Linked DNA regions of Ramlibacter pinisoli. The main gene of each other region encodes a partner of the protein of the gene in region 2 in a complex. Links are inferred from orthologs where the notes say so. Each region holds a gene or a part of one and is shown on either strand. Other genes may lie near its edges.

The links.
Region 1: the proteins of GON04_RS23100 (region 2) and dapF are in contact, whole or in part, in a solved structure (PDB 5YGU), measured with the Escherichia coli proteins. The link is inferred for Ramlibacter pinisoli from one-to-one orthologs.

The regions. Positions count from the first base shown.
Region 1 is NZ_WSEL01000003.1:1,560,901-1,568,453, forward strand. The notes cover bases 2,921-5,846. They hold dapF (diaminopimelate epimerase), read right to left. Parts: upstream 4,856-5,846; coding sequence 3,986-4,855; downstream 2,921-3,985. Other genes in these bases: GON04_RS08765 (tyrosine recombinase XerC), read right to left, coding at 2,921-3,297; GON04_RS08770 (DUF484 family protein), read right to left, coding at 3,297-3,974; GON04_RS08780 (2-hydroxychromene-2-carboxylate isomerase), read right to left, coding at 4,887-5,513; GON04_RS08785 (FAD/NAD(P)-binding protein), read left to right, coding at 5,568-5,846. Also shown: GON04_RS08755 (class I SAM-dependent rRNA methyltransferase), read right to left, coding at 1-593; GON04_RS08760 (7TM diverse intracellular signaling domain-containing protein), read left to right, coding at 640-2,352; more of GON04_RS08765, read right to left, coding at 2,362-2,920; more of GON04_RS08785, read left to right, coding at 5,847-7,031; GON04_RS08790 (Bug family tripartite tricarboxylate transporter substrate binding protein), read right to left, coding at 7,050-7,553. UniProt on the Escherichia coli protein: Involved in the succinylase branch of the L-lysine biosynthesis and in the biosynthesis of the pentapeptide incorporated in the peptidoglycan moiety. Catalyzes the stereoinversion of LL-2,6-diaminopimelate (L,L-DAP) to meso-diaminopimelate (meso-DAP).
Region 2 is NZ_WSEL01000009.1:1,819,846-1,827,187, reverse strand. Bases 2,817-5,531 are described here. They hold GON04_RS23100 (RNA pyrophosphohydrolase), read right to left. Parts: upstream 4,639-5,531; coding sequence 3,994-4,638; downstream 2,817-3,993. Other genes in these bases: GON04_RS23095 (proline--tRNA ligase), read left to right, coding at 4,727-5,531; GON04_RS23105 (CNP1-like family protein), read right to left, coding at 3,489-4,004; proB (glutamate 5-kinase), read left to right, coding at 2,817-3,477. Also shown: GON04_RS23130 (polyprenyl synthetase family protein), read right to left, coding at 1-385; rplU (50S ribosomal protein L21), read left to right, coding at 591-902; rpmA (50S ribosomal protein L27), read left to right, coding at 919-1,179; Obg family GTPase CgtA, read left to right, coding at 1,244-2,320; more of proB, read left to right, coding at 2,320-2,816; more of GON04_RS23095, read left to right, coding at 5,532-6,472; GON04_RS23090 (lytic transglycosylase domain-containing protein), read left to right, coding at 6,469-7,128; GON04_RS23085 (AAA family ATPase), read right to left, coding at 7,132-7,342. UniProt on the Escherichia coli protein: Master regulator of 5'-end-dependent mRNA decay.

The DNA.
Region 1 (7,553 bases), on a different replicon or contig from region 2:
AAGCCGGTCTTGTGGCCGGTGGCGATGTCCAGCGTGAGGCGCCAGCCGTGCTCGCGGATCGCCAGTTCGGTCGGGCCGTCGCCGCGCAGCCAGCCCGCCTCGGCCGGCAACCCCTCGAGCGAACGCGAGCTCGTGTCCGAGCGCTCGTACAGCCGCGACAGCCCCGTCACCTGCAGCAGCGCGTCGGCCAGCACCGTCTTCCAGCGCTGGGCCCCGGCCGACAGGAACTGGGCCACCAGGGTGTCGCCGTAGCGGTCGACGATGAGGCCCGGCAGGCCGTCGGATTCGCCGTGCACCAGGCGCAGGCCGTCGCTGTCGATCGGGAAACGTTCGCGGGCGCGCACGGCCGCCGCCACGGCGGCCTCGAAAAAGGCCGGCTCGATGCGCTGCGCCGCATCGAAACTCCAGCAGCGGGCCCGGATGCGCGAGGCGGGACTGAAGGCCGCCCAGGCCAGGAAGGCGCCGTCGGCCGCCTCCACGCGCACGGTCTCGCCGGGGTCGCCGCCGCCCTTTGCGATGGCGGAGTCGAACACCCAGGGATGGCGGCGCAGCAGGGAGCGTTCCTTGCCGGGGCGCAGGCGGATGGATTTCATGTTGCCGATTGTCCGGCGACAATGGCAGCACAACCTTGGGGGCTCTGTGGAGAAAAGGCGGCACTGGAGCGCGCGCTGGAGCGTGCTGGCGGTCGTGCTGGTCCTGCTGCTGGGCGGTCGCGCAGCGCTGGCCGGGCCCGTGCTCGCGCTCGACGCCGCGGCGGGGGAACTCGCCCTCGACGGCCACGGCCAGGCCTGGCTCGACGCCGACGGGCACGCCGACCTGGCATCGGTGGCCGCCGGCACCGCCGGTGCCTGGGTGGCCACGGTGCCCGGGCACATCTACCCGTTGCGGCGCGGCCAGGCGCTCTGGTTCCGCTTCACGCTGTCCGAGGCCGACGACAACGAGCGCTGGTACCTGCAGGTCCCCTACCCCGGCGTCGACCGGGTGACGCTGTCCACCCAGGACCCGCAGGGCCGCTGGATCGAGCAGACGGCCGGCGACACGCTGGCCGTGGCCGCTTGGCCGCTGCCGCATCGGCACCCGCTGCTGCCGCTGGCCCTGATGCCGGGCACGCCTCAGCAGTTCTACTTGCGGGTGGAGAACAGGAACGGGTTCGGGGCGCCGCTGCAGTTCACCAGCGAACGCGAACTGGTGCGCCAGGAGCAGCGCAGCGGCCTCGTGCTGGGCATCTACTTCGGCCTGGCAGGGCTCTCGATCGTGCTGGCCCTGCTGGCCGCCCTGCCCCTGCGCGACGCCGCCTTCGCCTGGTACGCGCTCACCATCGGCCTGATGGCGCTGTCCCAGGCCTGCCTGACCGGCATCGCCGGGCTGCACCTGTGGCCGCGGCAGGCGTGGTGGAACGATGTGTCGGCCATCGCGCTGCCACCGGCGGCCGTCGCCGCCCTGCTCTGGTTCCTGTCCACCGTCGTGTCGCTGCCCGAGCGCTCGCGGCGCTCGCACCTGCTGCTGGCGGTCCTGTCGGTGGCCTGCCTGGCGGCCGCCGGCGCCATCCTGCTGGTCGATCCCGGCTGGCGCTCGCGCATCCTGGTGCCGGTGATGGTGCTGTCCATCCTGGCCGCCATCTCGGTCGTGGCCTGGGCGGCCAGCCGCGGCGACCGCCACGCCGGCTGGTTGCTGGTGGCCATGGTCCCGGTGGCGGTCGGCGCCTCCCTGCCGCTGGCGCGCCTGAGCGGATGGCTGCCGGTGTCCTTCTGGACCACGCACGCGATGCAGATCGGCATCGCCATCGACCTGCCGCTGCTGATGGCCGTGCTGGTGGCGCGCAGCCAGCACCGGCGCGCCACCAGCCGCCGCCTGCACGGGCTGGACCGCACCGACCCCGCCACCGGCCTGATCAACGCCCACGTGTTCCTGGAGCGGCTGCAGCGGCTGATCGCGCGCAGCGGCCGGCTCAAGCACGACAGCCTTGTGCTGCTGGTCGACATCGCCAACACGCAGGCCCTGCGGCGCGACTTCGAGCCCCGCTGGGCCGACGAGTTGCCGCTGCGGGTGGCCGGCCGGCTGCAGTCGGCGGCGCGCGAGTTCGACAGCGTGGCGCGCCTGGCCGACCACCGCTTCGGCATGCTGGTCGAGGGGCCGCTGACGGTCGACGAGGTCGCCGCCACCGGGCCCAAGATCGTGGCGCGCTGCCTGATGCCGTTCAAGGACCGGCCGCTGGAATGGGTGGCCCAGGTGCGGGTGGCGCACACCCTGGTGCCGAGCGGCCACGATGCCCGGTCGGTGGTCGAGCGGCTGGACGCCGTGCTGGCGGCGGTCCCGCCGGACAGCAAGCGGGCCGTCTTCCCGGTGCGCTGACCCGGGCCGCTAGCCGCCGCGCTTGCGCAGCGCGCGCGGATGCGCGGCGTCGTAGGCCTTGGCCAGGTGCTGGAAGTCGAGCCGGGTGTAGACCTGCGTGGTGGCGATGTTGGCGTGGCCCAGCAACTCCTGCACCGCGCGCAGGTCGCCGCTGGACTGCAGCACGTGGCTGGCGAACGAGTGGCGCAGCATGTGCGGGTGCACCGGCGTCGCCAGGCCCGCCTGCAGGCTGCGGCGGCGCAGGCGCAGCCAGATCGACTGCGACGACAGGCGCCGGCCGCCACGGCCGACGAACAGCGCCGGGTCGTCGCCGGCCAGTTGCGGCCGCAGCGCGAGCCAGTGGCGCAGGGCCTCCACCGCCTGGCGGCCGACCGGGACCGAGCGCCGCTTGCTGCCCTTGCCCAGGACGTGGGCCTCGCCGGCCTCCAGGTCGAGCCAGCCGCGCGCCACGCCGCTGGGCACCGCGTCCAGGCCGACCACTTCGCCCACCCGCAGGCCGCAGCCGTACAGCAGCTCGACCATGGCGACGTCGCGCGCCTCCAGCACCGGGTCGGCGTCGGCCTCTTCGTGGTCGGCCAGGCGCATGGCGTCGTCCACGCCCAGCGCCTTGGGCAGCGGCCGGGGCGAGCGCGGCGCACGCACGTCCTGCACCGGGTTGCTGGGCACGCGGCCCTGCATCCCTAGCCAGGCATAGAACCCGCGCCAGCCCGACAGGATGAGGGCGATGCCGCGCCCGCTGCGGCCGGCGCCGTGCATCTGCGCCACCCAGCGGCGGATGTGGGCGGTCTGCACGCGTTCCAGGGCAACGCCGGCGGCCCGCGCGTTCTCCAGCAGCCTGGCCAGGTCGAGCGAATACAGCTCCACCGTGCGCTGGGCCAGCCGCTTGCCGACGCGCACGTGCTCCAGGTACTGCTCGACCAGGGCGGCGTCGGCGCCGGTGTCCATCAGGCGTCGCGCAGGCGCGAGAGGGAAGCCGAGGCGAATTCGGCGATGCGTTCGAGGAAATCGGTGCCCATGCCGGCGGCGAAGCGCTGCGGGTCGGGCGAGGCCAGCACCAGCATGCCGAAGGCCCGGGAGGGGTTGCGCAGATCGCCTGAGCGCAGCGGCAGCAGCGCGACCGACATGGCCATGGCCTGGTCGACCAGCCAGTCGACCGCCTCGAAGCCGGAGTTCACGCCGCAATAGGGCTGCGTGAGCGACGAGGCGAAGGTGCGGGCGTCCTCGCTCACCCCGGTGGCGAACGACTCGCCCTGGTACGGCTGCGCGACGTCCCAGACCTTGATGGCCGCCTGCGGCACCATGAACTGCGCCACCAGCTCGGTCACGACGGCGGCCGGCAGGTCCTGGGGGGCGCGCACCAGCATCAGGTTGCGCGCCCAGCGCTGCAGCCGGTCGGCGATGATCACGTTCTCGTTGCCGTGCCGCACCATGTCCATGATGCGGTGCTCCAGCGCCTTGATCTTCTCGCGCAGCATCTCGGCCTGCCGCTCCTGCAGGCTGACGGCGCGGTTGCCGTGGGGACTGGTCAGCTGCACGGTCGCCAGCATCTGGGCGTGGCGCTCGAAGAAGTCGGGCGTGTTCGCCAGGTAGTTGGCGATGTCATCCTCGGTGATGGGATTCATGGCAGCGTCTGTCATTCTGGGATCTCGATCTCGCCTTCGAACACGGTGACCGCCGGGCCGGTCATGAACACGGAGGTGCCTGCGCCGGCCCACTCGATGGTGAGCAGGCCGCCGCGCGTCTGCACGTCCACCCGCGAATCCAGCCGCCCGCGCCGGATGCCCGTGACGACGGCGGCGCAGGCCCCGGTGCCGCAGGCCAGCGTCTCGCCGGCGCCGCGTTCCCAGACCCGCAGGCGGGCATGGCCGCGGTCCAGCACCTGCAGGAAGCCGGCGTTCACGCGCCTGGGAAAGCGCGGGTGGTGTTCGATCAGGGGGCCGTGGGTCGTGACCGGCGCGGTGTCGACGTCCTCGACCTCCTGCACCGCGTGCGGGTTGCCCATCGACAGCACCGACACGGCCACGATGGGGGCGTCGGCCCGCGTGCCCAGGGCCAGCTTCCAGGCCTCCCAGGCGCCATCGGGCTGGGGCGTGAGGCCGGCGGTGTCGAACGGCACGGCGGGCGGCTCGAACACCGGCGGCCCCATGTCGACGGTGACGCGGCCGTCGGGCGTCAGGCGCGGCTCGATGTCGCCCGACAGGGTCCGCACGCGCACCGTGTCGCGGTCGGTGAGGCCCTTGTCGCGCACGTAGCGCGCGAAGCAGCGCGCGCCGTTGCCGCACTGCTCGACCTCGCTGCCGTCGGCGTTGTGGATGACGTATTCGAAATCGATGCCCGGCGCCGGCGAGGGGCGCACCGACAGCACCTGGTCGGCGCCGACGCCGAAGTGGCGGTCGGCCAGCCAGCGGTACTGCTGCGCCGTCAGGCCCAGCCGGCCGGCCATTTCGTCGAGGACGACGAAATCGTTGCCGGCGCCCTGCATCTTCGTGAAGCGGATGCGCATGGGCCGATTATCCGCCCCGGGAGCGCGCGGCTCAACCGCGCAGCCGCTCGAGCGCGCGATCGACGAACCCGAGCCGGTCCTGGCCCCAGAACCGCTCGCCCTGGAGCACGAAGGTGGGCGCGCCGAACACCCCGCGTTCGGTGGCCTCGCGGCTGTAGGTGTCGTAGGTGGCGAGCACCGCCGGCGACTGCTCCAGCGCCTGCAGGGCCTCGCCGTCGTAACCGTGTGCGTCCGCGATGGCGATGCGTTCGGCCGGCAGCGAGGTGTCGCGCTCCTCCGCCCACAGGGCCCGCAGCAGCGCGTGCGACAGCACGAACGCATCCAGCCCCTGCAGCTGGGCGGCGATGACCATCCAGCCGGCGTACTTGTTCCAGTTGGGATCGCCGACCGCATGGCGCGGATAGTGTTTCGGCTGCGGGTGGATCGGCATGCCCAGGTGCCGGCCCCAGCGCACCAGTTCCTCGTCGTGGTAGGTGCGGCGCGGCTCGGGCCGGGTGCGGATCGGGATGCCGCCGTTCTTCACCACCACGGCCTGGAAGTCGTACGGCTTGAGCAGCAGCCGCACGCCGTGCCGCCGCACGATGTCCTGGAGCCGGGGCCCGGCAAAATACGCCCAGGGCGAAGACAGGCTGTAGTAGCACTCGAGCTCGATCGTCATCCAAGGATTATCTTTCCCTTGCAATCCCCCACCTCCCTGCCCCCGGTGCCCGCGATGGCGGTTTCCAGCGAGCGCCGCCCGCAGGCGCTGCAGGCACTCGGCGAACGCGCTCGCGACGAGCTCGCGCGCCTGAACCATCCGCCCGCCAGCTGGGTGCTGCCGACCACGGCGCCCGGCGGCGAGCCGGTGCTGGACGTGCTGGTGGTCGGCGCCGGCATGTGCGGCCAGACGGCGGCGTTCGCCTTGCTGCGCGAGGGCGTGGCCAACCTGCGAGTGGTCGACGCCGCGCCGCGCGGCGACGAAGGCCCCTGGGGCACCTTCGCCCGCATGACGACGCTGCGCAGCCCCAAGCACCTGACCGGGCCCGACCTGGGCGTGCCCAGCCTCAGCTTCCGCTCCTGGTACGAGGCGCAGCACGGCGCCGACGGCTGGGCGGCGCTGCACAAGGTCGGGCGCCTCGACTGGCGCGACTACCTGCTGTGGGTGCGCGAGACCGTGGCGCTGCCGGTCGAGAACGGGACCCGCCTGCTGGCCCTGGACGAGCAGGACGGCCTGGCGCGCGCGCGCCTGCGCACGCCGGCCGGCGAGCAGACGGTGCTGGCGCGCAAGGTGGTGCTGGCGCTGGGGCGCGACGGCAGCGGCGGCCCGCGCTGGCCGCGCTTCCCGTCGCTGCGCAGCGACGACCCGGCCGCGCGCGCCCGCGTCTTCCACTCGGCCGACGCGATCGATTTCGAGGCCCTGCGCGGCCGGCGCATCGGCGTGCTGGGCGCGGGCGCCTCCGCCTTCGACAACGCCGGCGCCGCCCTGGAGGCGGGCGCGCAGGTGGCGCTGTTCGCCCGCCGGCCGCTGCTGCCGCAGGTGAACAAGAGCAAATGGACCTCGTTCACGGGCTTCCTGCGCGGCTTCGAGGCGCTGGACGATGCGCGCAAGTGGCGCTTTTACACCTACATCTTCGACGAGCAGGTGCCCCCGCCCTGGGAGAGCGTGCGCCGCTGCGACGACCAGCCGGGGTTCAGCCTGCACCTGGGCGAAGGCTGGACCGACGTGCGGGTGGACGGGGACGGGGTCGTCGTGACGACCGCCCTGCGCAGCGAACGCTTCGACGCGGTCATCTTCGGCACCGGGTTCGACGTCGACCTGCTGGACCGGCCGGAACTGGCGATCTACACGCCGCACGTGGACACCTGGGCGCGCCACGTCGGCGCAGCGCAGGCGGCCGCGCATCCGGAGCCGGCCCGCTTTCCCTACCTGGGGCCGGGTTTCGAGCTGCGCAGCGGCACCGGCCAACACGCCGGGGCGCTGGCCCGCCTGCACCTGTTCAACTGGGGCAGCACGCTCAGCCACGGCGCGCTGGCGGGCGACATCCCCGGCCTGGGGATCGGCGCCACCCGGCTGGCCCAGGCCATCGTGCGCGACCTGTTCGTCGCCGACGCCGACCGCCACTGGGAGCGGCTGCTGGCCCACGAGGAGCCCGAGCTGCTGGCGACCCGGCGGTACGTGCCGCCGGAGCAGCGCTGAGCAGCCGCGCCGCGGCCGTCAGTCGATGGTGACGTTGGCGGCCTTGACGACGTCGGCCCACTTCGCCCGGTTGGCATGGACGGTCTGCCGGAACTGCTCCGGCGTCTCGATGCGGATCGTGTTGCCGGCGCTCTCGAGCTTGCCGCGGATCTCGGGCGTCTCCAGCACCGTCCGCACGGCGCCATTGAGCCGGGCCACCACCTTGGGGTCGGTGCCCTTGGGTGCGAACAGCGCGAACCAGGTGCTGCTGTCGAAGCCGCCGGCGCCCGGCAGGCCGCTTTCGGCGATGGTGGGCACCTCCTGGATGGCGGCCACGCGCTTGGCCGTCGTCACGCCCAGCAGCCGCACCTTGCCGGCCTTGTACTGGGTGAGCACGGTCTGCACCTGGTTCATGATGCAGCAGGTCTCGCCCTTGAGCACCGCCGTCATCGCCTCCGGGCCGCCCTTGTAGGGCACGTGGGCCATGTTCAGGCCCAGGCGCGAGTTGAACTCCGCGAACGCCATGTGGGTGCCGGTGCCGTT
Region 2 (7,342 bases):
TGACGTTGGTGGCGTCGGCCAGGATGGCCATGATGCGCATGTCGTTCGCGTCCAGCATCATCTGGAAGGCGCGCGAGTAGAGGAAGTCGCCCACCAGCACGCTGGCCGGATTGCCGAAGTTCTCGTTGGCGGTGGCGCGGCCGCGCCGCAGGGTCGATTCGTCCACCACGTCGTCGTGCAGCAGGGTGGCCGTATGGATGAATTCCACGACGGCGGCCAGCGTGAAGCGGTGCGGGCCGTGGTATCCCAGGGCCGCGCTCACCAGCAGGAGCAGCGCGGGGCGCAGCCGCTTGCCGCCGGCGGAGATGATGTACTGGGAGACTTGCCCGACCAGCGGGACACTGGAGCCGAGGCGGTGGGCGATGACCGCGTCCACCTCGAGCATGTCATCGGCGATCAAGGAGAGCACCGAGGCGGTGCTGGCGGAGGAGGCTGTCAAGGCGGGTACGGCAGTTCAGCCGATTATAGGAAGAGCCCCTACCCGGCTGGGCGCCTGCCGGCCAAGCCTTGTTAGTGACCGCATACCATGCTATGATCTTGGGCTCTCTGGGAAATCCGTCCCAGGGAGCTTCTCATTTCAGAGGTCTCACATGTACGCGGTCATAAAAACCGGCGGCAAGCAGTATCGCGTTGCCTCCGGCGAGAAAATCAAAGTAGAACAGATTGCTGCGGACGTAGGCCAGGAAATCGTGATCGACCAGGTGCTCGCAGTCGGCAACGGCGGCGACCTAAAGGTCGGCACTCCCCTGGTGTCCGGTGCAACGGTCAAGGCCACGGTCGTGGCCCATGGCAAGCACGACAAGGTTCGCATCTTCAAGATGCGCCGTCGCAAGCACTACCAGAAGCGCCAGGGGCATCGCCAGCAGTTCACCGAACTGCAGATCGGCGCCATCGCGGCCTGAACCAGGAGCAGATGACATGGCACAGAAAAAAGGCGGCGGCTCGACGCGCAACGGGCGGGATTCCCAGCCCAAGATGCTGGGCGTGAAGGCGTTCGGCGGCGAACTCATCACGGCTGGCTCGATCATCGTGCGCCAGCGCGGCACCAAGTTCCACCCCGGCACCAACGTCGGCGTGGGCAAGGACCACACGCTGTTCGCGCTGGTGGACGGCCACGTGTCGTTCAAGGTCCAGGGTTCGCTCAACAAGCACACCGTGAACGTCACCCCCGCAGCGTGAGGTAACCTCGCGCCGCAGGTCCGAAGCCCCGACTTGCTCGGGGCTTCGTTCTTTTTGACACACCATGAAATTCGTCGACGAAGCCTTCATCGATGTCGCCGCGGGCGACGGGGGGAACGGCTGCGTCTCGTTCCGGCACGAGAAGTACAAGGAGTTCGGCGGCCCCAACGGCGGTGACGGCGGCCGCGGTGGCCACGTCTTCGCCGTGGCGGATCCGGCCCTGAACACGCTGGTCGACTTCCGCTTCTCGCGTCGCCACGAGGCCAAGCGCGGCGAGCACGGCATGGGGTCGGACATGTTCGGTGCGGCCGGCTCCGACATCACGCTGAAGATGCCGGTCGGCACCATCATCACGGACGCCGAGACCGGCGAGGTGCTGCACGAGCTGCTCACCCCCGGCGAGACCATCGTCCTGGCCAAGGGGGGCGATGGCGGTTTCGGCAACATGCGCTTCAAGAGTTCCATCAACCGCGCGCCCCGGCAAAAGACGCCCGGCTGGCCGGGCGAGAAGAAGAACCTGAAGCTCGAACTCAAGGTGCTGGCAGACGTCGGGCTGCTGGGCATGCCGAACGCCGGCAAGTCGACGCTCATCGCGGCCATCTCCAATGCCCGCCCCAAGATCGCCGACTACCCGTTCACGACCCTGCACCCCAATCTCGGGGTGGTGCGCGTCGGTCCGGAGCAGAGCTTTGTCGTCGCCGACGTGCCCGGCCTGATCGAGGGTGCGGCCGAAGGCGCCGGGCTGGGGCACCAGTTCCTGCGCCACCTGCAACGCACCCGGCTGTTGCTGCACCTCGTGGACATCGCGCCATTCGACGACGCTGATCCGGTCGCGCAGGCCAAGGCCATCGTCGCCGAGCTGAAGAAGTACGACAAGGCGCTGCACGACAAGCCGCGCTGGCTGGTGTTGAACAAGCTGGACATGGTGCCCGCCGACGAACGCGAGGCACGGGTCAAGGACTTCATCAAGCGCATGCGCTACAAGGGGCCGGTGTTCCAGATCTCGGCGCTCACGCGCGAAGGCTGCGAGGAACTGGTCAAGTCGGTCTTCCAGCACGTGCACGCGCAACACGCGCGGGAGCAGGAGCCCAAGGACGTCGATCCGCGCTTCGCCGATGCGGCCGGCCAGGGAGAGGGCTGATGGCAACGCCGAGCGGTGAGGGCCTCGGGCCCGAGCAGCGCGACCTGCTGCGCGGTGCGCGGCGCATCGTCGTCAAGGTCGGCTCCAGCCTCGTCACCAACGAGGGCAGGGGCCTCGACGAAGGCGCGATCGGCGAGTGGTGCCGCCAGCTGGCACTGCTTGCGCGCGACGGCCGCGAAGTCATCATGGTGTCCAGCGGTGCCATCGCCGAAGGCATGAAGCGCCTGGGCTGGACCACGCGGCCACACGAGCTCAACGAACTGCAGGCCGCCGCGGCGGTCGGGCAGATGGGCCTGGCGCAGATGTACGAAAGCAAGCTGCGCGAGAACGGGCTGCGCTCGGCGCAGGTGCTGCTCACGCACGCCGACCTCGCCGACCGCGAGCGCTACTTGAATGCCCGGTCGACGCTGCTCACGCTGCTCTCGCTCGCGGTGCTGCCGGTCATCAACGAGAACGACACCGTCGTCAACGACGAGATCAAGTTCGGTGACAACGACACGCTCGGTGCGCTGGTGGCCAACCTGGTCGAGGCCGACCTGCTGGTCATCCTCACCGACCAGCGCGGCCTGTACACGGCCGACCCGCGCAAGGACCCCGCCGCCACCTTCGTCCACGTGGGGCGCGCCGGCGACGACGCGCTGGAGGCGATGGCCGGCGGGGCCGGTTCCAGCCTCGGCAGGGGCGGGATGATCACCAAGATCCTGGCGGCGCGCCGGGCCGCGCGGTCGGGCGCCTCGACCGTCATCGCTTGGGGTCGCGAGCGCGATGCGCTGCTGCGCCTGTGCGGCGGCGAAGGCATCGGCACGCTGCTGGTGGCACCCACGCAGAAGAGCCAGGCGCGCAAGCGCTGGATGGCCGACCACCTGCAGCTGCGCGGCGCCGTGCTGGTCGACGAGGGCGCCGTGGCCAAGCTGGTGGGGGAGGGCAAGAGCCTGTTGCCGATCGGCATGACCGCCGTCGACGGCGAGTTCTCGCGCGGCGACGTCATCGCGGTGCGGGACGCCGCGGGCCGCGAAGTGGCGCGGGGGCTGGCCAACTACGCCAGTGCCGAGGCCCGGCTGCTATGCCGCAAGCCGTCGGCCGAGATCGAGCGCTTGCTCGGCTACATGGCCGAGCCCGAGATGATCCATCGCACCAATCTGGTGGTCACGCGCTAAGAGGCGCGGCCTCAGCGCGAGTCGTTCAGGTGGCGGCCCTTGCTGGCGCTGGCCAGGTCGCGCTGGATCTGGGCGGCCGACACGTTGGCCACCTTGCCGGTGCAGGCGCCGTTTCTGGCGATGACCAGGCTGTGGCGCACCGGCGGGTTGTTGAACACTGTCTGCCAGTCGCTGGCGGCGGCCGGCACCCAGCCACCGTCGCTGCTCCGGCGCGCATAGACCTTCACCTCGCCACTGCTGCAGCGCAGGCCCTCGTAGAACGCGTTCAGTGCGCTGCCCTCGCCGCGTGCCACCACGACGTAACGCACGATCCCGTCGGCACCGACGGCGATGCTGTCCGGATCGATGCCCCAGCGAAGCTGCGACGGCTCGACGTCGATCGGCACCAGCCCCTGCGTGCGCAGCGAGGCGGGTGGTGCCGGCGCCGTCAGTTCCTTCCAGTCGGGATCGACCGGGACCAGCTGGGCGTGCGCCAGCGAGGCGGACAGGGCCAACACCAGGGCCGGCCCGCGCAGCTCACGACGCACGATTGCCTTCCGTCTGCTTGAGCGCCACCTGCGGGTCGGGTTCGAAGGTCGCGCCCGGCGGCAGCTCGAACCCCGGACCCGGGCCCGCTTCGGCCGAGGGGTCATGCGGGCCGCTGTCGCGCGACCGCATGCCGCTGCGCAGGTAGCGGTTGCGGTGGTCGTGGCGGGGCACGAAGCGCGCGAGTTCGGTCAGGGCCATCTCGTACACGCCGCGCTTGAATTCGACCACCACGTCCAGCGGGACCCAGTAGTCGTTCCAGCGCCAGGCGTCGAACTCGGGATGGTTGGTGGCGCGCAGGTTGAGGTTCCAGTCCTGGCCGGTCAGTTGCAGCAGGTACCAGATCTGCTTCTGGCCCTTGTAGTGGCCGCGGGCGTCGCGCCGGATGTAGCGGTCGGGCACTTCGTAGCGCAGCCAGTCGCGCGTGCGCGCGATGATGCGCACGTGCTCCGGCATGAGGCCGACTTCTTCATGCAGTTCGCGGTACATCGCCTGTTCCGGCGTTTCACCGCGGTCGATCCCGCCTTGCGGAAATTGCCAGCTGTGGGTGCGAATCCGCTTGCCCCAGAACACCTGGTTTTTCTGGTTGAGCAGGATGATGCCGACGTTGGGCCTGAAGCCGTCCCGGTCAAGCATAATCAAACCCCAATTTTTGAACTGAGACCATTATGCATGCCGCCTTGCCGGCACGCCAAGAGCTCAGCCGCCTTCCCCCTCCCCCCGCATGAAAGCCTCCCAGTTCCTCATTTCCACGCTCAAGGAAGCGCCTGCCGATGCGGAGGTGGTGAGTCACCAGTTGATGATGCGAGCCGGCATGATCAAGCGGCTCGGTGCCGGCATCTATTCATGGATGCCGATGGGGCTGCGCGTGCTGCGCAAGATCGAGGCGATCGTGCGCCAGGAAATGAACCGCGCCGGCGCCGTCGAACTGCTGATGCCGGTGGTGCAGCCGGCGGAATACTGGCAGGAGACCGGCCGCTGGTCGAAGATGGGGCCCGAGCTGATGCGGGTCAAGGATCGCCACGAGCGCGATTTCATCATCCAGCCCACCAGCGAGGAAGTGGTCACCGACATCGCCCGCCAGGAGCTGCGCAGCTACAAGCAGTTGCCGCGCAACCTGTACCACATCCAGACCAAGTTCCGTGACGAGCGGCGGCCGCGCTTCGGCGTGATGCGCAGCCGCGAGTTCATCATGAAGGACGCCTACAGCTTCGACCGCGACGCCGCCGGCGCCAAGGCGAGCTACCAGTCCATGGCCAAGGCCTACCGCGCGATCTTCGACCGCTTCGGCCTGCGTTACCGCGCCGTGGCCGCCGACAGCGGCGCCATCGGCGGCGACCTGTCCGAGGAGTTCCAGGTCATCGCGGCGACCGGCGAGGACGCCATCGTCTACTGCCCCGACAGCGAGTACGCGGCCAACATGGAGAAGGCCGAGGCGCTGGCGCCGCGCGAGCCGCGACCCGCGCCGCGCCAGGCGCTGGAGAAGGTGCCGACGCCGGGCAAGGCCACCTGCGCCGACGTCGCCACCTTCCTCGACCTGCCGCTGCAGCGCACGGTCAAGTCGCTCGTGCTCGCCACCGACCGCACCGACGATGCCGGGCAGGTGGTCGAGACCCAGGTCTGGCTGCTGCTGCTGCGCGGCGACCACGACATGAACGAGATCAAGGTCGGCAAGGTGCCGGGCCTGGACACCGGGTTCCGCTTCGCCACCGCCGGCGAGATCGTCGACCACTTCGGCACCAAGCCGGGCTACCTCGGGCCGCTCGACGTGCGCAAGCCGGTCCGGGTGGTCGCCGACCGCGAAGTGGCCGTCATGGCCGACTGGATCTGTGGATCCAACGAGGAAGACTTCCACACCGTCGGCGTCAACTGGGGCCGCGACCTGCCCGAGCCGCATGCCGTCGCCGACCTGCGCAACGTGGTCGAGGGCGATCCCTCCCCGGACGGCAAGGGCCGGCTGGTCATCGAGCGCGGCATCGAGGTCGGCCACATCTTCTACCTCGGCACCAAGTACAGCGCGCCGATGAACGCCAGCTTCCTCGACGAGGGCGGCAAGCCGCAACTCATGGAGATGGGCTGCTACGGCATCGGCGTCACGCGCCTGCCCGCCGCCGGCATCGAGCAGAACCACGATGCGCGCGGCATCATCTGGCCCGACGCGATCGCGCCGTTCACGGTGGTGGTGTGCCCGATCGGCATGGATCGCAGCGCCGAGGTCAAGGCGGCCGCCGAGAAGCTGCACGACGACCTGGCCGCGTCCGGCGTCGACGTCTTGCTGGACGACCGCGGCGAGCGCCCGGGCGCCATGTTCGCCGACTGGGAATTGATCGGCGTGCCGCACCGCGTCGTCATCTCCGACCGCGGCCTGAAGGAAGGGCAGCTCGAGTACCAGCACCGCCGCGACGCGGCCGCCACCAAGGTGCCGGCGGGCGAGGTGCTGTCTTTCCTGCGCGGCCGCCTGCAGGCGTGATCACCCGCCGGGCCTGCTGGCCGCCGCTGCTGGCAGCGCTCGGTGTCCTGGGGGCCGGGCCGGCACGGGCCGGAGGGCAGATCGAGGAGCCGCTGGCTGACTCGGTGCGCAGCGCCCTCGGGTCGGCCATCGCCAACGCCGCCCCGCCCGTTCCCGAGTTCCGCGACAGCGCCTCCTACCTGGCCTACCTGCGCTGGCTGGGTGCCATGAGCCCCCGGCTGGCGCGCCGCAAGCTCGAACTGCAGGACCGCAAGGAGTTCCTGCAGACGGTCTGGTACGAGAGCAGGCGCGCCGGCCTCGACACCGGATTGGTGCTGGGCCTGGTGCAGGTGGAAAGCGGCTTTCGCAAGCACGCCGTCAGCGCGGTCGGAGCGCGCGGCTACATGCAGGTGATGCCGTTCTGGAGCCGCCTGATCGGCGATGGCGACGCCAGCAAGCTGTTTCACATGCAGACCAATCTGCGCTTCGGTTGCGTCATCCTGCGCCACTACCTGGAGCGCGAGCGCGGTGACCTCTTCATGGCGCTCGGCCGCTACAACGGCAGCCGCGGCCAGGCCCCGTACCCCAATGCAGTGCTGTCGGCCAGCCGTAACTGGCAGTGGGTCGACCCCGGGCCGCCGCAGGCAGCGCCGCCCGCCCGCAGCGCCTCGACCTGACCGCTACTGGATGAAGCCCATGCGGCCCTTGGCGGAGCCGGCCTTGGGCAAGTCGTCCGCGGTGATCTGGCCCCGCTGGTCGAGGCGCGCATTGCCGAATCCGGTCATGAGGGCGCGCCGCATCTCGCGCGGGGCCAGTTCGGCGAGCTGGTCGAGCAGCTCTTGGGCCGGTTCCGGATCGAAGCGCTCGCCCCAGCCGTGCTCGTTGCGGATC